3 regions of the Pseudarthrobacter sp. C1 genome follow, and region 1 is predicted to be linked to each of the others. Evidence: riboswitches for the same ligand, from Rfam matches in the RefSeq annotation. Region 1 holds a riboswitch; each other region holds the start of a gene.
What was found. Region 1 has a riboswitch for thiamine pyrophosphate ahead of thiO (glycine oxidase ThiO). Riboswitches for the same ligand answer to the same signal wherever they lie in the genome.
Positions count from the first base shown of each region.

Region 2: it holds a riboswitch for thiamine pyrophosphate, as region 1 does, so the genes downstream of both, thiC (phosphomethylpyrimidine synthase ThiC) here and thiO (glycine oxidase ThiO) in region 1, are expected to answer to the same signal.
Region 3: it holds a riboswitch for thiamine pyrophosphate, as region 1 does, so the genes downstream of both, thiD (bifunctional hydroxymethylpyrimidine kinase/phosphomethylpyrimidine kinase) here and thiO (glycine oxidase ThiO) in region 1, are expected to answer to the same signal.

Region 1 covers NZ_JAYESK010000002.1:329,269-336,450, forward strand. The annotation lists gene moeB (molybdopterin-synthase adenylyltransferase MoeB) at 1-900, opposite strand, end outside; gene U7114_RS04145 (TetR/AcrR family transcriptional regulator) at 984-1,649, shown strand; gene U7114_RS04150 (DUF3107 domain-containing protein) at 1,699-1,923, shown strand; gene U7114_RS04155 (hypothetical protein) at 1,964-2,266, shown strand; gene U7114_RS04160 (4a-hydroxytetrahydrobiopterin dehydratase) at 2,359-2,697, opposite strand; gene U7114_RS04165 (thiazole synthase) at 2,740-3,555, opposite strand; gene thiS (sulfur carrier protein ThiS) at 3,561-3,797, opposite strand; gene thiO (glycine oxidase ThiO) at 3,794-5,113, opposite strand; TPP riboswitch at 5,108-5,225, opposite strand; gene thiE (thiamine phosphate synthase) at 5,254-6,009, shown strand; gene U7114_RS04185 (RNB domain-containing ribonuclease) at 6,086-7,182, shown strand, end outside.
Region 2 covers NZ_JAYESK010000002.1:17,457-24,638, reverse strand. The annotation lists gene ffh (signal recognition particle protein) at 1-1,550, shown strand, start outside; gene U7114_RS02800 (alpha/beta fold hydrolase) at 1,656-2,387, shown strand; gene thiC (phosphomethylpyrimidine synthase ThiC) at 2,392-4,212, opposite strand; TPP riboswitch at 4,207-4,314, opposite strand; gene U7114_RS02790 (amidohydrolase family protein) at 4,394-5,476, shown strand; gene U7114_RS02785 (VOC family protein) at 5,576-6,451, shown strand; gene U7114_RS02780 (hypothetical protein) at 6,616-7,056, shown strand.
Region 3 covers NZ_JAYESK010000004.1:60,169-67,350, reverse strand. The annotation lists gene obgE (GTPase ObgE) at 1-248, opposite strand, end outside; gene rpmA (50S ribosomal protein L27) at 365-628, opposite strand; gene rplU (50S ribosomal protein L21) at 690-998, opposite strand; gene thiD (bifunctional hydroxymethylpyrimidine kinase/phosphomethylpyrimidine kinase) at 1,262-2,809, opposite strand; TPP riboswitch at 2,799-2,896, opposite strand; gene U7114_RS07930 (Rne/Rng family ribonuclease) at 3,026-6,502, opposite strand; gene U7114_RS07925 (vitamin K epoxide reductase family protein) at 6,942-7,182, shown strand, end outside.

The sequences.
Region 1 (7,182 bases):
CATGGTGGCCAGCTGGGTGGCCGTGACGGTGTGCTCCGTGTCGGAGGGGGCCGCCGGCGTGACGCCACAGAAGGCCTCGTAGTCGGTCAGCTCCGTGATGGGCGCGGCCGCGGGGTCCTTTGAAACACGGATCTCGCGCCAGCTTCCGCCCAAGGCGTCAAACAGTGCCACACGGCCCAACAGGGAACGTCCGACGCCGGTAATCAGCTTGACTGCCTCCGTCACCATAAGCGATCCCACGGCTGCGCACAGCATGCCGAACACGCCGCCCTCGCCGCACGAGGGCACCGAGCCTGCCGGCGGCGCCTCAGGGTAGAGATCCCGATAGGTGGGCCCGAACTTCTCCCAGAAGACACTCACCTGGCCGTCGAACCGGAAGATGGAACCCCAGACGTAGGGTTTGCCCAGGATGGCGGCGGCGTCGTTGACCAGGTAGCGGGTGGCGAAGTTGTCCGCGCCGTCGAGGATCAGGTCGTAGCCGGCGAACAGCTCCAGCGCGTTGGACGCGTCCAGCCGGACATTGTGCAGCCGCACGTCCACCAGCGGGTTGAGGGCCGCGATGGCGTCCCGGGCGGACTCGATTTTGGGGCGGCCAACATCCGCCACGCCATGGATGACCTGGCGCTGCAGGTTGCTAAGGTCAACGTCGTCGTCGTCGATGATTCCCAGCGTTCCGACGCCGGCGGCCGCAAGATACAGGAGTGCCGGGGAGCCGAGCCCGCCGGCACCGATAACGAGCACTTTCGCATTCTTGAGCCGCCGCTGACCCACCGAGCCGATCTCGGGGATGATGAGGTGCCGGGAATAGCGCTCCACCTCGGCAGGGGTAAGGTCCGGGCCCGGTTCCACCAGCGGATCCAATGACACGGGTGAAACATTTGCGGTGAATGTCGAAGCCATACTTCAATGTATCCCCCGGATACTGCCGGGTCATATTACCCCGCAGTAAAGTGGAAGTAACTGCAACGGAAAGTAGGACAACTGTGGTCCATGAAGCACGGGCTGACCGCCCGTCAGCCGCCGAACCGCAAACTCCCCCGCGTCCCGCGGGTCAGCGGTCGGCCAGGCTTCCGCGTGACGAGCGGCGCGCGCAGCTCCTCAACGCAGCCCAGGAAGTCTTCGTGGCCAACGGCTACCACGGTGCGGCCATGGACGAGATTGCCGAGACGGCGCACGTCAGCAAACCCGTCCTTTACCAGCATTTTCCCTCAAAACGCGAGCTGTACCTCGCCTTGCTTGAAAGCCATCTGGCCTCCCTCACCGAACTGATGCTGGGTGCGCTGAACTCCACCACCGATAACGACGAACGCGTTCAGGCCGTCATGCGCGCCTACTTCCAGTTCATCGCCAGCGATGACCAGGCCCACCGGCTGGTGTTTGAGTCCGACCTGATCAACGATCCCGACGTCAGCTCGCGGCTGGAGACGTTCAACAGAACATTTGCCGACGCCATCGCCCGCGTCATCGCCGAGGACACCAAGCTCCCCCATCTCGAAGCGCAGTTGCTGGGCCGGGGACTGGCCGGGATGGCGCAGGTCAGTGCCAGGTACTGGCTTGAAACGGACGGCAACCTGGACATCAATGTGGCCAGCGACCTCATCTACCGTTTAGCTTGGCGCGGAATCTCGCGCTTCCCCAAAGAGTCCTAGACTACAAATAAGACATCACCAACGAACTTTGACTGGCTGGGAGGCCCCTGTGGAAATTAAGATCGGCGTTCAGAATGTTGCCCGCGAAATTGTGCTCGAATCAACCGAGGACGCGGCTTCTGTGGCCAAGGTCGTGGGGGAAGCCATCACCGCGGGCAGCGAACTTCGCCTGAAGGATGAAAAGGGACGCGTGATCATTGTTCCCGGAAATGCGCTCGGCTACGTGGAAATCGGCGCAGAAGAGGCACGGCGCGTAGGTTTCGGCCAGTTCTAGCGCCCGGCCGAAAAACCGCGTCCGAAGCCCAAGGAGATCCATGCTTTCGCTGACCATCGTTGTACTGGCTGCCGCCGCGGCAGGCTTCATCATCTGGGCAAACGACAAGCGGCACGCCAAGTATGGCGCAGGCCTGCCCGCCGGGGTCGCCGTAGCAATGGCGGCGTTGACCTGGATTGTCCTGATGGCGGCCGGTTTCGGCTACCTGCCAGGGCTGACCTGGATCCCGTGGGTCCTGCCCATCGTGCTGGGCGCCGGCGCCGCAACGGGGGCAGCCGTGTACCTTGGCCGCACGCGTGCGCGCCGGGACGCCGAAAGGCTTACGGCGATCCTCCGGGCGTAGGGCCGGCGCAAGGCAACCGGCAGCAGTGGCCGCCATCCCGCCAGGGGTGGCGGCCATTGCTGCTTAGGGACCAGTGGCTGGTGGCGAGGCTACTAACGCCCCGGCCCGTACTTCGCCGGCTCGGCCACGGCCCCCGCCGCTGCCGCAGCTTCACTTGCTCCCGCAGCTGCCGCGATGTCCCGGTCAGTCACCTGCCCCCCGGCGTCGTGGGACGTGTAGCGGATAAAGACGCGGTTGTAACGCCAGTCGAGGTCGGGATGGTGGTTTTGTTCCTCGGCCAGACGTCCGACGGCGGCAATCAGCTCAAGTGCGGCAACCGCCGTCGGCATCTTGAAGACAGTGACCAATCCGCCATTGTCGGTCCGCCAATCAGGCAGTCCAGCCAAGGCTTCGTCGATTCGTTCCGGGGGAAGGGCGTCTTTGCCGGCCACTGCTGCTCCTTGAATCAAGGCGCCGGCCGGCGGAAAGCGGGCCTACAGGAACTCGGCCCGGCCTTCCATCGCCGACGACGCCAGCGCGTGTTCACGGCGAGGTATGCGACCTGCCGCTTTCGCCAGCCTACCTGCGATGACGGCGTGCTTGAAGGCGGCGCCCATCATGGCCGGGTCCTGTGCCCGGGTCACCGCCGTGGCCAGGAGCACGGCATCACATCCGAGTTCCATCGCGAGGGCGGCGTCGGACGCCGTGCCGATTCCCGCATCCAGCACCACCGGAACCGAGGCCCGGGACACGATGAGCTCGATGTTGTGCGGGTTGAGGATGCCCAGGCCGGTGCCAATGGGCGAGCCGAGCGGCATGACCGCGGTAGCTCCCAGGTTCTCGAGCCGAAGCGCCAGGACGGGGTCGTCATTGGTGTACGCAAAAACCTTGAACCCCCGGTTAACCAGCTGTTCGGTGGCGTCCACGAGTTCCACGGCATCCGGCAGGAGGGTGTGTTCGTCAGCAATGACTTCCAGCTTCACCCAGTCGGTTTCCAGGGCCTCCCTGGCGAGCTCCGCGGTGAGGACGGCGTCCCGGGCAGTGAAGCACCCCGCCGTGTTGGGCAGGACCTTGATGCCGTGGTCCAGGAGGAGCTGGAAAAGCGAGCCTGCCTCCCGGGGTGAATAGCGGCGCATGGCCACGGTGGTGAGGGAGGTGCCGGAGGCCAGGAGCGCGGCGCCGAGGCCGTCAAGGCTGGGCGCGCCGCCCGTGCCCATAATGAGCCGGGACGCGAGCGCGACGCCGTCGATCACCAGGGGATCATGAAGGTCCGGCCGGGTGCCGTCGAGGGTGCTGCGGGTTTCCGTCATGGTGTTCAGCCTCCCTGTACTGCCGTGACAAGTTCGACGTCGTCACCCTCGGAGAGTGCGGTAGCGAACCACTGGCTCCGGGGCACCACCTGGGCGTTGCGCGCAACGGCGACGCCCAATTTCCGGCCGTCGGTTGCGTGGCCGTCAGCGGCCAGTGCGCGGCCGGTGACCTCGGTGACGAGCGCGGTGATGGACGCGCCGTCGGCGACTGTATGTCCGGTTCCGTTCAGGGTGATGTTCATGCTGTCTCCTTGGGGTTGGGTAGGGTGGCCGCTGCAGCAGGCCGAACGGCGACGCCGGAAAAGCGGCCGGGATTGAAGGGGGCCCAGCGGGGGTCCTCCCTGCCTTCGAGCAGGTCCCGGCATATCGCGGCCGCTGCCGGGGTGAGGAGGACGCCGTGGCGGAAGAAACCGGTGGCAATGATGAGCCCCTCCACGCGGCTTTGCCCTGAAGGGCCGTCCTCCAGGGGGACCCGCCCGAGCAGCGGGGCGTTGTCAGGTGTGCCGGGACGGGCCCGGGCCGTGCATTCCAGCAGCTCAAGTTCCGCCACCGCAGGCACCAGGACCTGGGCGTCGCGCAGCAACTGGTAGACGCCCCCTGCCGACACTGCCCCCGCGCTGGTTCCGCTGTCCTTCCCCAGTGCGTCCTCACGCTGCGTTGCCCCGATCACCACGGTGCCGTCCTGCCGGGGGACGATGTACACAGGGATCCCGCGGACCAGTCCGCGGACGGTGGAGGTCAGCAGCGGCTGAAGGTGGGCGGGGACGGCGAGGCGAAGGATGTCACCGTGGACCGGCCGCAACGGCAGGTGCAGCTTTTCCGGCAGCCCGGTCAGGGCCGCAGCGTGCAGTCCGTTGGCCACTACGGTCTCCCTGGCCGCCACCGTTCCTCCGCCCTCCAGCGTGACACCGGCGACGGCTCCGTCCCGCCAGAGCAGGCCCGCTGCCCGGTCCGGCACGGCGTAGCCCTCGGCGGCTCCGGCCACGAAGCTTCCGCCGGTTCCGCCGGCGTGCCGGGCCAGGGCACGGCGGAAGCAGGCGACCAGCAGCCTGGGGTCCACCTGGTGGTCCGCCGGTGTATTCAGCGCCGAGGCAATGGCCGGGCTCAACAGCGGCTCCCGGCGCCGGGCTTCACGGATGGTGAGGGGCTCAACCGTCAGTCCATTGGCCTGCTGCACCTCGCGCAGGTCCAGCAGCGCCTGCCGGTCCGCAGCGTCGGCACCCACGGCGAGGGTCGGCGTCGTAAGATACCCGGGATCCGAACCGGCAGCCGCGGCAAGGCCAGCGGCGAAACCCGGCCAGCGCCCGGAGGCCTCCAGCATGAGCTCCAGGAGGTCCTCCTCCTGGTAATGCAGTTCGCTCACCGGGGCAAGCATCCCCGCCGCGGCCCAGCTGGCACCGGAGCCGGGGGCGTCATCGATTACCACCGCTGAATGTCCGGACCGCCTCGCCTCCCAGGCGATGCCGTGGCCGATGACTCCCCCGCCGATGACCGCAACGTCGGCCTCCAGTGCGGAGCCGGGCGCGGGCCGGTACGGGGCGTCGAGCGCATTGGGCATAAGTGTCTCCTTCCCTACGCCGGTATTAGCCGGATCAGGTCAAGCGGTCGGCTCTGACGCCCTCTCAGCCCGGCGCTTTATGACAGCTGCCGCGGCTCCCGCAGTACGAGGCCCAGTCTAGAGGAACTAGGCTGGCACCCATGAATGTGTCCCACCCTCCTGCCGCTGCATCCCCCGTCCCGGCTACCGACGCCTTTCTCAACGCCGAAGGCAGTTCCGGCGTGCAGGCCGCACGCCTTTACCTCTGCACGGACGCGCGCCGGGAGCGGGGCGATTTCGGGCAGTTCGTCGATGCCGCCTTCGCGGGCGGGGTGGACATCATCCAGCTGCGGGACAAGTCCATCGAAGCCGCCGAGGAGCTGGAGCTCCTGGCCGTACTCAAGGAATCGGCGGTGCGGCACGGCCGGCTGTGGGCGGTGAATGACAGGGCGGACATCGCCGTGCTGTCCGGAGCCCCGGTGTTCCATATCGGCCAAAAGGACCTGCCCCTCAAGGCGGCCCGGACGCTGTTGAACGGCAACGCGGCCATCGGCCTGTCCAGCCACAGCCCGGAGCAGGTGGACGCCGCCCTGGCTGCCGCCGCCGGCCCCTCGGCGCTGGACTACTTCTGCGTGGGGCCGCTCTGGGCAACACCCACCAAGCCCGGACGGGCCGCCGTCGGGCTTGACCTGGTGAGGTACGCCGCCACGGCTGTTGCCGGGGCGGACGGGCAGGAGGACACGCCCGACGGCGGTGTCCCCTGGTTCGCGATTGGCGGCATCGACCACTCCAACGTCGAAGAGGTGGTGGAAGCCGGCGCACGCCGGATCGTGGTGGTCCGGGCCATTACCGAGGCTGACGATCCGGCCGCGGCCGCCGCTTCGCTCCTCAGCGCCCTGGACGCCGCCCGCCCATAATCCCGCGCCGGAACTGGCGTTCCTCTCCGGGCCGCTTCCGTGCACTATTGACGAAATTCGGGCTACGCTGATTTTCGTGTCACACCATCGGCTGGCCCCCAATGTCCACGAGCACACCAACGCACTCGAAGCGGCGCTGGGCGCGCTCCGGAGTGAGCTTGAGCTGCCGGGCGCCTACCCTGATGATGCCGTGAAGGACGCCGAGGCCGCCGTGTCCGCATTGCAACTGCCGTCCCATGACCTGACTTTCGTTGAATTCATTACCATCGATCCGGCATCGTCCACCGACCTGGACCAGGCGCTGTTCATCGAGCGGGACGGCAACGGCTACCACGTTCTCTATGCCATCGCCGACGTGCCGGCGTTTGTTACTCCCGGCGGCCCGCTGGACGCTGAGACGCGGCGTCGGGGACAGACTTTTTACACGCCGGACGGCCGCATACCGCTGCATCCCGAAGTCATCAGCGAGGGGGCGGGAAGCCTCCTGCCGGGACAGGACTGTTCCGCGTTCGTGTGGGACTTCCGTCTTGACGTTGACGCGGAGGTCACGGCCGTGGCCGTGCGGCGTGCCCGGATGCGCAGCCGCACCAAGCTCAGCTACAAAGGCGCCCAGGCGGAACTGGACGCCGGCAGCCCTTCCCCTGTGCTGCGCCTCCTTAAAGAGGTGGGGCTCAAGCGCGTGGAGCTGGAGCGCGCCCGGGAGGGTGCCAGCCTGAACATGCCGGACCAGGAGATTGTCCAGCTTCCCGACGGCGGCTACCGGATCGCCGCCGCCCCGCAGCTGCCCGTGGAGGACTGGAACGCACAGATATCGCTGATGACCGGCATGGCAGCCGCACAGCTCATGTTGGCCGGGAAAGTGGGCATCCTGCGCACCATGCCGGCCCCGGACGAGCGTTCCCTGAACCATTTCCGGCTGCAGACAGAGGCCCTCGGAAAGCCCTGGGACGGCGAAGTCAGTTACGGCGAATACCTCCGCAGCCTGGACCCCACCCATCCCCGCCAGCTCGCAATCCTCCACTCCGCAGGGATGCTCTTCCGTGGGGCGGCCTATACGGCCTTTGACGGCACCGTCCCGGATGACGCCGTTCAGTCCGCCATCGGCGCCGCGTACGCCCATACCACCGCCCCGCTTCGCCGCCTGGTGGACCGCTTCGTGCTGGTCACCTGCGA
Region 2 (7,182 bases), 310 kb from region 1:
CCTTTAAGAATCTGCGGGGTAAAGGCAGGCTCTCCGAGGCCGACGTCGATGCCACAGTCCGCGAGATCCGCCGTGCCCTCCTGGATGCCGACGTTGCCGTTCCAGTTGTCCGTGAATTCACCGGCCGGGTACGGGAACGCGCCATGGGTTCCGAGGTGTCCGGTGCGCTGAACCCGAGCCAGCAGATCGTCAAGATCGTCAACGAAGAACTGGTGGAGATCCTCGGCGGTGAAACCCGCCGGATCCGCCTCGCCAAGAACGGCCCCACCATCATCATGCTGGCCGGCCTCCAGGGTGCCGGTAAGACCACCCTCGCCGGCAAGCTGTCCAAGTGGCTGAAGGCCCAGGGCCACAGCCCCATGCTGGTGGCATGCGACCTGCAGCGCCCCAACGCGGTCACCCAGCTCCAGGTGGTGGGCCAGCGCGCCAAGGTGCCGGTGTTCGCGCCGCACCCGGGAGCCACGTCCTCCGAACTCGAGCACCCTGCCGGCGACCCCGTGGCCGTTGCCCGCGCCGGTGTGGAGGAAGCCCGCCAGAAGCTGCACGACGTCGTCATCGTGGACACCGCCGGCCGGCTCGGTGTCGACGCCGACATGATGGAGCAGGCGCGCCAGATCCGCCGCGCCATCGTGCCCAACGAAGTCCTCTTCGTCATCGACTCCATGATCGGCCAGGACGCCGTGAACACGGCGCTCGCCTTCGATGAGGGCGTCAACTTCACAGGCATCGTGCTCTCCAAGCTCGACGGCGACGCCCGCGGCGGTGCCGCGCTCTCGGTGGCGTCCGTCACCGGCAAACCCGTCATGTTCGCCTCCACCGGCGAAGGCCTTGACGACTTCGAGCTGTTCCACCCGGACCGGATGGCGTCGCGCATCCTGGACATGGGTGACGTCCTGACGCTGATTGAGCAGGCGGAGAAATCCTGGGACAAGGACGAAGCCGCCCGGATGGCGAAGAAATTCGCCGACCAGGAAGACTTCACCCTTGAGGACTTCCTGGCCCAGATGCAGCAGATCCGCAACATGGGCTCGATGAAGAAAATGCTCATGATGATGCCGGGTGCGCAGAACATCCGCCAGCAGCTGGAGCAGTTCGACGAACGCGAGATCGACCGCGTCGAGGCCATCGTCCGGTCCATGACCCCGCACGAGCGTGTTGCGCCCAAGATCATCAACGGCTCCCGCCGCGCCCGTATTGCCCGCGGCTCCGGCGTCCACGTCTCCGAGGTCAACGGCCTCCTGGAGCGCTTCGCCCAGGCCCAGAAGATGATGAAGAAGATGGCCCAGGGCGGCATGCCGGGCATGCCCGGGATGCCAGGCATGCCGGGTGCCGGCGGCGGGGCGCGGAAGAACGCCAAGAACGCCCCCAAGAAGAAGGCGAAGTCAGGCAACCCCGCCAAGGCTGCCCAGGAGCGGAAGGACGCCGAGGCCCGCCGGGCCAACGCGGCCAAGGCTCTGCCGACCGGCGCCGCCTTCGGCCAGCAGACGGGCGACTTCGATCCGTCCCAGCTGAACCTGCCCAAGGGCTTCGACAAGTTCCTCGGCAAGTAAGCACGCCTGGCCCAACTAAGTAGCGCCAAGTGTCGTTTTGACGGTTCATAACGACACTTGGCGCTACTTAGTTGGGATGTCGGGGCTGTGGATTAGGGTTGGGTCATGTTCAAGCAGAGGGTAGTGTTCGTGCACGGCGCGGGCAGCTTCGGCGCCGCGGCCTGGCCCCGCCAGCATGGCCTGGCACTGTCCTATGACGCACTGTTCCTGCGCCGCCACGGCTACGATCCCGTGGCAGAGCCGGTGGAATCATCCTTCGAAGAGGACGCGGGGATCCTGCTGCGGTCACTGGCCGACGACGGCAGGGGCGCCGTCGGCGGGCACGTCGTGGCACATGCCCAAGGCGCCGTCGCAGCGATGATGGCCGCCGTCGAACGCCCCGACCTTGTCTACTCGCTGACGCTGGTGGAGCCGGCCTGCCTGTCGCTGACCGCGGAACTGCCGGCGACGGCGGCGCACATTGCGCTGATGAAGCCGCTCCTGGACGTCCGGCACCAACTCGGCGACGAGGACTTCCAGCGGGAATTCGTGCGCCGGGTCTACGCCACGGACCTGCAGCACCCGGTCACCGTGGAAGAGAAGCGGTCCGCGCGGCGGCTCCGGCTGCAGGTGCCGTCGTGGGAAGCTCCGCTGCACATCGTGCCGGGCGTGCCTACGCTCGTCCTCACGGGCGGCTGGGAGCCGCTCTACGAAGAGATCGCGGGCTACCTCCGGGAGACCGGCGCCCTCCACCGCACTGCGGCGGGAGGGCACCGGCCCCAGGATTCAGTAGAGGGGGACCGCATCATCCGCTCGTTCATCGGCGATGCCAGCCGGGTCCGGGCACGCGCCTCCTGACGCCCTAGCTTCCGGCGGCAACACGGGGCTCCGGCAGGTACACCTTGCCGCCGGCCGCCCGGAATTCCTCGCTTTTCCCCTTCATCCCCGCGGCCGCCGCCAGGGCCGCCTGCGACTCCGCCGAGCCAAATTCGTCCCGGATGTCCTGGCTGATCCTCATGGAGCAGAACTTGGGACCGCACATGGAACAGAAGTGCGCGGTCTTGGCAGGTTCTGCGGGCAGGGTCTCATCATGGAAGGCTTCCGCCGTGACCGGGTCCAGGGACAGCGCGAACTGGTCGCGCCAGCGGAATTCGAAGCGTGCCTTGGACAGCGCATCATCGCGCTCGTGCGCCCCCGGGTGGCCCTTGGCAAGGTCTGCCGCGTGTGCGGCGATCTTGTAGGTGATCACCCCGGTCTTGACGTCGTCCTTGTTGGGCAGCCCCAGGTGTTCCTTCGGGGTGACATAGCAGAGCATGGCAGTGCCGTAACGTGCGATCTCCGTGGCACCGATGGCCGAGGTGATGTGGTCGTAGCCCGGTGCAACGTCGGTAACCAGGGGCCCGAGTGTGTAGAACGGCGCACCCTTGCACAGCTCCTGCTGGCGCTCTACGTTCTCGCGGACCAGGTGGAACGGGATGTGCCCCGGACCTTCCACCATCACCTGCACGTCGAATTCCCAGGCGCGCGCCGTCAGCTCAGCCAGTGTGTCCAGTTCGGCGAACTGGGCAGCGTCGTTGGCATCCGCCGTCGCCCCTGGCCGCAGCCCGTCACCCAGGGAGAAGGCGACGTCGTACTTCGCGAAGATTTCGCACAGCTCATCGAAGTGCGTGTAGAGGAAGTTCTCCTGGTGGTGGGCCAGGCACCAGCCTGCCATGATCGAACCGCCGCGGGATACGATGCCTGTCACCCGGTTGGCTGTCAGGGGCACGTAACGCAGCAGGACGCCGGCGTGGATGGTCATGTAGTCCACACCCTGCTCGCACTGTTCAATGACGGTGTCGCGGAAGATCTCCCAGGTAAGGGCATTGGCTTCCCCGTTGACCTTCTCGAGGGCCTGGTAGATGGGGACGGTGCCGATGGGGACGGGGGAGTTGCGGAGGATCCATTCGCGGGTGGTGTGGATGTCATCGCCGGTGGAAAGGTCCATGACGGTGTCGGCGCCCCACTGCGTTGCCCACTGCAGTTTGTCCACCTCCTCCGCGATGGAACTGGTAACGGCCGAGTTGCCGATGTTGGCGTTGATTTTCACCAGGAAGGCCTTGCCGATAATCATCGGCTCGGACTCGGGGTGGTTGATGTTGCTGGGGATGATGGCGCGGCCCGCGGCCAGCTCGCTGCGGACCAGTTCAACATCGCAGTTCTCGCGCAGCGCCACAAAGCGCATCTCCGGGGTGATCACGCCCTGCCGCGCGTAGTGCATCTGCGTCACGGTCCTGCCGTCGACGGCGCGGCGGGGCACCGGGCGCGCTCCCTTCCACTCGGCGCTGGCGGCGCCGCGGCGGACAGCCGAGCGGCCGTCGTCGAGCAGGTTCCGTTCCCTGCCGCTGTACGCCTCGGTGTCTCCGCGTGCTTCGATCCAGTCCGTCCGGAAGGGAGGGAGGCCGATGACGGGGTCGCTGCCAGGTCCTGCCGTCCGGTAGGTCCGGAACGGCCTGTTCGGCGTCCCGTTCGGGGAAGGTTCCAGCGCAATCTCCGTCACCGGGACCCTGATCCCCGTGCCGGCATCCTCAAGGTAGGCCAGTGAATGGGATTTCAGGGACTGGGTCACCGTTGGCTGGTTGCCGGCTGCTCCCATGGCCGGACGGTCTTGGGCAGGGTTCAGCTGTGCATTTTGTGTACTCAAGGAATACTCACTTCCTTCGCCGGCATTACCCGGACAGGTTCAACGGTCGCAGGCTGCGTCAGCCCGATCTCAGCCCCTGCAGGGGCACCCGTGTGGTCAAGATGTAAGCTACCACACGCCCCCGGAAGGGCGGTGTCACATTTGCGGGTGCTAGCCTGACCGGGCATCGAAAGGAAGCCCGATGGCAGACATCATTCACTTTCGCGGACCCGTCCTGACCGCACCGGACCGGGTACGCCATGGACTCTGGTCGGTGGACGGCAGCCTCACGTTCAGCCGGCCAACTGCCCTTCCGGCGCGGGAGCTCGACGGCTGGGTGCTGCCGGGATTCGCTGACGCCCACTGCCACATCGGACTGGGCCCCGCCGGCCCGGTCGAACCCGCCCTTGCACGGGAACAGGCGCTGGCTGACCTCAACGCCGGAACCCTGCTGGTCCGCGACGCCGGCTCACCTGCCGATACCCGCTGGATGCAGGGCGGCCGGGACTTTCCGGTGCTGATCCGTGCAGGACGGCATGTGGCCCGCACGCGCCGCTACCTGCGCGGCTTTGCGGCGGAGGTCGAACCCGACGGGCTCGTGGAGGCCGTGCGGAAGCAAGCACGCGACGGCGACGGCTGGGTCAAACTGGTGGGCGACTGGATCGACCGGAGCGCCGGCGACCTCGCGCCCTCCTTTCCTGCCGCCGTCGTCCGTGACGCTGTCCAGGCTGCCCATGATGAAGGTGCCCGGGTCACGGCGCATTGCTTCGCCGAGGACACCCTGGACCAGATGCTGGACGCCGGCATTGACTGCATTGAGCACGCCACGGGGCTGCTGCCCCGCCACCTGCCCCGGTTCGTGGAGCAGGGCGTGCCGATCGTGCCCACGCTCATCAACATCGCTACCTTTCCTGACATAGCGGAGCAGGCAGACGCCAAGTTTCCGCGCTACGCCGCCCACATGCGTGCCCTGTGGGAACGCAGGCTGGAACGGGTGGCGGAGGCCCATTCCGCCGGCGTACGCATCTTTGCCGGGACGGACGCAGGCAGCGTGGTCCGCCACGGGAGGATCGCAGATGAGATCCTCGCCCTGCACGGGGCCGGCCTGCCCATGCCTGCGGCCCTGGATGCCGCCTGCTGGGCAGCCCGCACGTGGCTGGGAGCGGACAACCTGGAGGAAGGCGCGCGGGCCGACGTCGTGGTGTGCCGCGAAGACCCGCGGACCACCCCGGAAACGATCAGGGCGCTGGAACACGTGGTGCTGGGCGGCCGCATCATCCGCTGAGTTATTTGAGGCCGCCACTTGGAATAAATTGAAGCTTCAAGTAATTTTAATATGTGACAGGCCGCCGACGGGACGGCCTCCAATACAAGGAGCCTTCAAATGACCGACGCAGCCGCCCGCCAGGATCTCCTTCCTGCCGACCTCGCCATGGGCACCGTGATGCTCAAGGTGGGCGACATGAAGGTCATGACCGATTACTACCAGCGGGCCCTCGGCCTGGAGGTCGTCGCGGAGCAGGACGGCGGGCTCTACCTCGGCCGGCTGCAGAAACCGCTGGTGCACCTGGCTCCCGCTCCGGGCCTGACGCTTCCGGGCCGGGGAGAGGCCGGCCTCTTCCACACCGCGCTCCTGTTCGAGAACCAGGCAGACCTGGCCGCGACCATCGCCACGGCCGCGCAGTTTGAACCCCGTTCCTTCACCGGCAGCGCAGACCACCTTGTCAGCGAGGCCTTCTACTTCACCGACCCCGAAGGCAACGGGATCGAACTCTACTGGGACCGGCCGCGCAGCAGTTGGTCCTGGAACGGCACTGACGTGGTGATGGACAGCCTGGCCCTTCCGCCGCAGCGCTATTTGGAGCAGCACCTCACTGAGGAGTCCCTGGAACGCCAGCGGGGAACCGTTGCGGGCGTGGGCCATGTGCACCTCCAGGTGGGCGACGTCCAGACCGCCCGCGACTTCTACGTGGGGACCCTCGGCTTCGAAAAGACCGCAGGCTGGCACGGCCAGGCCCTGTTCGTCTCGGCGGGCCGCTACCACCACCACATGGCAATGAACGTATGGAACAGCCGCGGCGCGGGGCCGCGCAAGGACACCCTCGGCCTGGGTGAGGTCCTCATCGAAGTGCCGTCGGGGGACGACGTCGGCGCCCTCGCCGACCGCCTCAAGGTTGCCGGTGTTGCCGCCCACCACACCGGAGCCGAACTCCGGTTCGAGGATCCGTGGCGCAACAGGATCCGGGTGGCAGTCCGCTGACCGGCGCCCCCCGGGCAAAGGTTGCGAACCCTGCGGTGGTTGGGCCGCCGACCGGCGTTGCCGGAAAACTCCGGCGGTCCCTGTACTAGGCTGAAACCGAACTGCCGGGCAGCGCGCGCTGCATCCCGGCGGGCCGCACCGTCAACGGAATGAGGGCACTTCCCATGGGCTTCACCGAAATCTTTGTTGCCACCCACGACGCCGCACTGAAGCGCGGCGGCATCCTGGACAAGGGCGGCAGCGCCCCTGCCGGCGACGCGGTCCGGATCCCGGGAATCAGCGACTTTGAAGTGGAACAGCTGGGCGACCTGGCCGGCACCGCCGTCCATGCCGGCGGGGCAGACTATGAGCTGACCATGGTGGACGTGGCGAGCGATTCGCTCCTTGCGGTTCCGCCCGCGATGGTGCGTGCCCTGGCCGACCTGCTCTCCTATGAAACCGAAGGGGAGGGCGACGTCCTCGACGACGTCGCTGAGCAGTGGGCGGCGCAGGATGACATGCCCTTCGATGCCGCCCAGGCGCGCACCTACGTGCGGCAGCTCGCTGAAATGGCCAGCGGAATCGCCGACTCGGAGCGCGCCGGCCTCTACGTCTGGTCCGCCTGAGCCGTTCCTGCCCCGTCTGTCCGGGCGCGGCGGGGCCGCGCCAGGACGTGTCAAGTCGAAATCCGAACGCTGATCTGGCACAATAAACAGGTACTCGATCTGCGTGGCCCCTCTCTCCGCGTCAGG
Region 3 (7,182 bases), on a different contig from region 1:
TTCTTTCCGCCGCGCCAGTCCCCCATGCCCGGGCCGCCGTTGGTGGCGTGGCGGTGGGGCGCGTGGTGGTAGTCAAGGAGCGTCGTGGTCTGGTGGTCCACGCGAAGGATCACGTCGCCGCCGTTGCCGCCGTTGCCGCCGTCGGGACCACCCAGCGGCTTGAACTTCTCACGGTGGACGGAGACGCACCCGTGGCCGCCGGTACCGCCGGATACGTGCAGTACTACCCGGTCTACAAAGCTGGCCACGTGGATCTCCTCAGTGCTGTTTCCTGGACACCCAAGGGCGCCAAGACGATTGTAATGCGGTTAAAAGAACAGTGGAGCGGACCACATGGCCCGCTCCACCGCTTCAGAACTGGTTGTTACTCTGCAGCTGCAGCAGCAACGATGTTGACGACGCGACGACCGCGGCGGGTGCCGAATTCAACGGCGCCCGGGGTCAGGGCGAACAGGGTGTCGTCGCCGCCGCGGCCAACGCCGGCGCCCGGGTGGAAGTGGGTGCCGCGCTGGCGGACGATGATCTCGCCTGCGGAAACTACCTGGCCGCCGAAGCGCTTGACGCCGAGGTACTGTGCGTTGGAGTCACGACCGTTGCGAGTGGAGCTCGCGCCCTTTTTATGTGCCATCTGAAATGCCTGCCTCTAAATTCTGGGGAATCTGCTGAAAAACCTGAACAGTAACGGAAGGTTACTTGATACCAGTGATCTTGACCTTGGTCAGTTCCTGGCGGTGACCCTGGCGCTTCTTGTAACCGGTCTTGTTCTTGAACTTCTGGATCACAATCTTAGGACCACGGAGGTCCTGGAGGATCTCAGCCGTAACAGTTACCTTGGCCAGGTCAGCAGCGGCGGAGGTGACCTTGTCACCATCAACCAGGAGCAGTGCGGGCAGCTGAATGGTGCTGCCAGCTCCACCGGCGACGCGGTTCAGGGTAACGAAGTCTCCAACGGAAACCTTCTCTTGGCGGCCGCCTGCGCGGACAATCGCGTACACCACTTGGGAACTCACTTCTCTCGACGTTTATTACAAATTTGCGTGCGGAACCCGGTTCCATAATTGGTTGGGCTCTCGCTGTGCCTCAACGCCGTGGGGTCATAACCCAAGTGTTGGCGTAAGCACCGAAGATCTAGAATACGCTAGTTTTGGCTTCGGCCGCAAATGAGGCTGGTTCCGGCGGGTTGTCTGTGATAGGTACCACAACACATTTCCTTGGCCGGGGGGTGCCCCACCATAGTACCGGCGCGGCGGCCGTCCGGACGTCAGGAATGAAGGCGCGGCGCGTCGAAAAATTCAACTTCCAGGCGGCAGGACTGCCTGAATGCCGTGGCCATGGCATCCTTCTCATGCGCCGGAGCGGTGCGCCCCGCACTGTCCACAATGGCAACCGCCCTGCGGGTGGCCGCGGCGAAGTCCTCATCCGCGTATGTGCGCAGCCACTCCGCGTAGGGATGGCCCGCCGGCTCCCCGGCAGCCACGAACTGTGCGTGGAGCGTTTTGCCCACCTCCGCGTACAGCCAGAAGCAGGGCAGGACGGCTGCCGCCAGCACGGCATAACTGCCCGACGCCGATGCCGCCACCAGGTGGTCCACGTAGGACTTGGTTACGGGTCCCAGCTGCGGCTCAACGGTCCGGGTACTGAGCCAGGAGCGGTGCAGTTCAGACTCGACCTCCAGGCATTGCGCGGCGGAACGTGCCCAGAAGAGTTGCTCTGCCTCGGTGGGGGCCAGGGCACTTGTCCGCGCGAGCACCCGTGAATAACCGTTGAGGTAGATGGCGTCCTGGGCCAGGTAGTAGCCAAACTGTTTCTCGGCCAGGTCGCCGGAGGCCAGGTCCCGGATAAACGCCAGGGAATAGATGGCTTCCAGGTGCTCCTCCGCTTCAGCCCACAGCCGCGCCGCGAAGCTGCCTTCAGCAGGCTCCGGCTGAAGGTGGTGGAAGTGGTGGACTGGTCCGTTGCCCGTACCCACCTCCAGCGACTCCGAGGCCTCCAGCGCGCCGGACAGCCAGGGCTTGACCTCCCGGAGGGCTGCCTCCCAGTCCCCCAGCCGCACCTGGACTGTGGCCATGGCTGATGACAGTGAACAACCGGTGCCGTGGCTGTTCAGCGTTGCCACCCGCTTGCCCGGGACCACCACCACGTCCTGGCCAGGCGTGCCTGCAGTGTTGACAAGGGCGTCGGGGCATTCGTCCCCGGCCAGGTGTCCGCCCTTCACAAGCACCGTCGCCCCGGTGGCGGAAGAGAGCTCGCGGCCCTGTTCCAGGGCGCCTTCCCAGCTCTCCTGCACGTTCCCGCCCACGAGCATGGCAAGTTCAGCCAGGTTGGGCGTGATGAGGTGCGCCAGCGGCAGCAGTTCGCGAAGTGCGGCTTCGGCGGATTCCTGCAGGAGCCGGTCACCGCTGGTGGCCACCATGACAGGGTCCAAAACCACGACGCCGGGACGGACTTTTTCGAGCCACGCCCGGACAGCTTCGATCACCGCGACATCACCCAGCATCCCGATTTTCACGGCGTCGATGCTGATGTCCTCACTGAGCGCGTCAAGTTGCCGGGTGAGGAAGGCAGCAGGGGGAACGTGGACGCCTCGTACGCCGCGGGTGTTCTGTGCGGTGAGGGCAGTGATGGCGGCCATTCCGTAGCCGCCGTGGGCCGCGATGCTTTTCAGGTCCGCCTGGACGCCGGCTCCGCCGGACGGATCCGAGCCCGCGATCGAGAGGACCCGGGGCACGTTCCGCCGCTGGCCGGACTGTGCTGCAGGGGCAGGGGCGCCCTGAGGGGTGGCAGCGGGCAATTCGAGAGTTGAAGACAAGAGACATCCCTTCGCCGGTGCTAGCCGGACAGGTTCAACGGGTGTGGATCTCAGCCGGCTCTGTGCGCGGCACCCCGTGTCGGTTCACCAGCCTAGCTTTTTTGCGGTACGCAGGGCGAAGGTGACGCAGTGCGACTGGTGCGGCCTTAAATGCCGGATGCCCGGCCGTCCACACGTGGTGGGCGGCCGGGCATCCAGCGTGTCGCGTGCCGTGGCCTAGAGTTCCGAAGCGGGAACCCCGACACCCAGGATGATGGGCTCCGCGGCAGGCTTGGCGTTGCCTGGCGCAGGGGCACCTGCCTGGTCAGCTTCCGGCGCCTTTGCAGAGTGTGAATGCCCTGCCGCCGCGGCGGGGACATTCTCGTGCTGCTCGACGGAGGTCTCGTTGGCCGCACCCTGGGCGCGGCTGGCGCTGCGGTTGCGGCGCGCCCGGCGCGGGCGGGACTGTTCCAGGGTGTGGTCGGAATAGTCCTTTTCGCGCAGCGCATGGGCAGCCTGCAGCGGCTCAGGCCGGACCTGCGGCGACTCCGCCTGCGGTGCCTGGACGTGCTGCGGTGCCCGGACCTGCTCCGGTTCCCGCTGCTCCTTTTCCGGCGCCCGCCGTTCGGGCTGACCGGCTGCGGCTTCCGCGGCAGGGGCAGGCTCACCGAGGTGGGCGAAGGCTTCGGCGAGCCGGTCCAGCGTCAGGGCCGGCTTCGGCTGCTGCTCCTCCGCGTGCTCCACGAACGGCAGGGCAACCTTCTCCCCGCCAAAGGTGAGGACGGCGGCAGGCCGGGAGGCGTCGCCGTCGTGCTTCTCAGGTTCCGCCGGCTGGACCTGCGGAGCCTGCCGGGCCGCGGCTACCTCATCGTCGTGCAGGTGGGCGGCGTGTGCTGCCGCAGCAATATTGGCAAGGGCAAGCCTGGTGGCTTCGGCCTTCGCGTGCCGCTCGGCGTCCGTGGGGTCGGGGTGGACCGTGTGCACGTGGAGGGCGGCTGCAGGAGCAGCGTCCACCTGCTGGCCGCCGCGGCCACGGCGGCGCTTCCGGTCAGGACGGACGCCGGGCTGGCTGCTGTCCCCGCGCTGGGCCTCAGCGCGGTGGCTTTCATTCCGGACGTCCGGGCGGGCGTCCGAGCGCTGAACGTGGTGTTCGGCCGCCACGATATTGGCCCGGCGGTGCTCCACGGGGTCATCGTGGGTCACCACGCCGCGGCCGGCGCAGGCCTCGCACTGCTCGCCAAACACTTCAAGCAGCCCGGTGCCCATCCGCTTGCGGGTCATCTGCACCAGGCCAAGGGACGTGACTTCGGCAACCTGGTGCTTGGTGCGGTCGCGTCCCAGGCACTCCACCATCCGACGGAGGACGAGGTCGCGGTTCGATTCCAGGACCATGTCGATGAAGTCGATGACGATAATGCCGCCGATATCGCGCAGGCGGAGCTGGCGTACCACTTCCTCCGCAGCTTCCAGGTTGTTCTTGGTGACCGTCTCTTCAAGGTTGCCGCCGCTGCCGGTGAATTTGCCGGTGTTGACATCCACAACAGTCATGGCCTCGGTGCGGTCGATCACCAGCGAGCCGCCGGAGGGCAGGAAGACCTTCCGCTCCAGTGCCTTGTGGATCTGTTCGTCGATCCGCCATGCGCTGAAGATGTCCTGGTCCTTGGTCCACTTCTCGAGGCGCCCCACCAGATCGGGAGCAACGTAGGTGACGTAGGCCTCAATGGTGTCCCAGGCTTCCTCGCCGGAGACGATCAGCTTGGAGAAGTCCTCGTTGAAGACGTCGCGGACCACCTTGATGGTCAGGTCCGGTTCGCCGTACAGCAGTTCCGGAGCAAGGATCTTGGTGGACTTCGACTGGCTTTCGATGCCTTCCCACTGGGCCCGCAGCCGGTTGATGTCGTGGGTCAGCTCTTCCTCGGAGGCGCCTTCCGCAGCGGTCCGGACAATAACGCCGGCCTGCTCGGGGAGGCGGTCCTTGAGGATCCGCTTGAGGCGGTTGCGTTCGACGTCGGGCAGCTTGCGGGAGATGCCGGTCATGGAACCGCCGGGAACGAAGACCAGGTAGCGGCCCGGCAGTGAGATCTGGCTGGTCAGGCGCGCGCCCTTGTGGCCCACGGGGTCCTTGGTGACCTGCACCAGGACGGTGTCGCCGGACTTGAGCGCGTTTTCAATGCGGCGCTGCTTGCCCTCGAGGTTCACGGCCTCCCAGTTGACTTCGCCAGCGTACAGGACGGCGTTGCGGCCGCGTCCGATGTCCACGAAGGCTGCTTCCATGGACGGCAGCACGTTCTGGACCTTGCCCAGGTAGACGTTGCCGATCAGGGAATCCTGCTGGGTCTTGGAGACAAAGTGCTCGGCCAGGACGCCGTCTTCCAGGACGGCAATCTGGATTCTGTCATCGCGCTGGCGCACGATCATCTGGCGGTCCACGGACTCCCGGCGGGCCAGGAACTCGGCTTCGGTGATGACGGTGCGGCGGCGGCCCGTGTCGCGCGATTCGCGGCGGCGCTGCTTCTTGGCCTCCAGGCGGGTGGAGCCCTTGACGCTGGTGACCCGGTTGCTGACCGCGGGTTCTCCCACGGGGCGCGGGGCGCGGACGCGGGTCACCGTGTTGGGGGGATCGTCGTCTCCCCCGCCCGTCAGTTCAAGGTCCTGGTCGCCACGGCGGCGGCGGCGCCGACGGCGGGACGTCACGCCTTCGTCGGCCTGCCCGGCGGCTTCCTCGTCGGCGTCATCGGCAGCATCGGTCTCGGCATCGGAGCCTTCGGCGTCTTCGCCGTCACGCTCGCCAGTCCTGCTGCGGCCGCGGCGGCCGCGGCCTCGGCGCCTCCTGCGGTTACCGGCATCGTCCGAGTCGTCCTCGGTGTCCTCTTCTTCAGCTTCTTCCGTGGCGGCCGGCGCGGGCCGGACAACAGCGCTGAGATCCGGGGCCTGGAACAGGACGGAAGTGGCGGAACCTGGCTCCAAAAAGAGGGAGCCGAAAGGGCTTGCCGGGGCGGTGGAAGCGGCAGGGGCGGCTACGGGTTCCGCGGCAGCCTCGCCCTGGGCGGCTGCCTCGGCGGCGGGCGGGCCCTGCACGGGAGTGCCGTTGTCCTGCCCGGCTGCGGAAGGCAGGACCGCAGGTTCCGGTGCGGCCGCTTCGGCTTCAGCTGCGGCGACTGCCGGGTCAGCGACGGCTGCAGCTTCCGCGGCAGGTGCGGCTTCGGCGGGTGCAGCTTCGGCGGGCGCACTCTCTGCCTGCGCAGCCGCAGCCTCCACCGCCGGGGCGGAGGTCTTGCGGGTGGCAACCCGCCGGCGTCGGACGGGTTTTACGTCCTCCGCGGCGGCTTCAGAAGGCGCGCCGGCCGACGCAGCCTGCGCGCCGGCGTCGTCGCCGGTAGCGGCAGGGGCGGCTGCCTCCTCAGCGAAGGCCGGAAGCGGCTCAGCCGGGTCAACCTTCTTCCTGGAGCGGCTCCGGCGGACGGGTGCCTTCGCCTCAGCGGCGTCGGTAACCGGCACTGTGTTTACTGCGTTCGCGCCGGATTCGGCGGCGCTGGCCCCTGCCTGCACGGAATCTGCGCCCGCGGTGCCTGCCGCAACGTCTGTTTCGGCGATCAGGGCGTCACTGGCCTTGGGAGCGGCTTTCCGCCTGGTCCTCGTGGCCTTCTTCGGCTCGGCCTCGGCACCCGTGGCGGCGGCTTCATCATTAACGGCTGAAACTTGTTCATTATCCATATGTGGCAACACTCCTGCCCCTGACGTACCGCCACATCCGGCACCCATTGGGGCACATATTGTCAAAACCCGCAGGCGTTGACAGAAGTCAAGTGGATACCCCCAGGTTCGCACCGGCAGTGGGGTGCGGCAGCCCGTGGGGGCCGGCAGGATGTTCAAAAACCCGTTGTTCCACGTGTCACAACCAGGTGCCGCCCAATGGAGTTGCGGGAGGCCGGATTGACAAATCCAAAGCCTGCGCTGCTCATCATTGGCGGTCTTGCGAACAAGCCACCGGACCGGAATCCGAATGTGGATCGGGTTCCAGCCACGTTCATTCTCTCATACCCGGACTATTCCACGGCGGAAGAGGCGCTGCCTGTTCCCTCCCTGAAGGGTCTTTCCAGCCGCCGGCGTTACAATCGGGCAAGGAGCACCCGATGAAAAGGACGCCTTGCCAATGCCCAGCATTTCCCCCGTCAGCGGCACCCACGCGCCGGAACGGACTCTTGACCCGGACACCAGTGCGGCTGGAGCCCGCCCGCCCATGACCCGCGACCGGCCCCTCGGCTGGCTGCTGGTGGTCACCGGGGTGGTTGGCTGGCTCGCGTCCGGAGCACTGGTCCTGGAGAAGCTGGAGGTCCTCAAGGACCCTAACCACACCACGGTGTGCGATGTGAACCCTTGGATCTCCTGCGGCC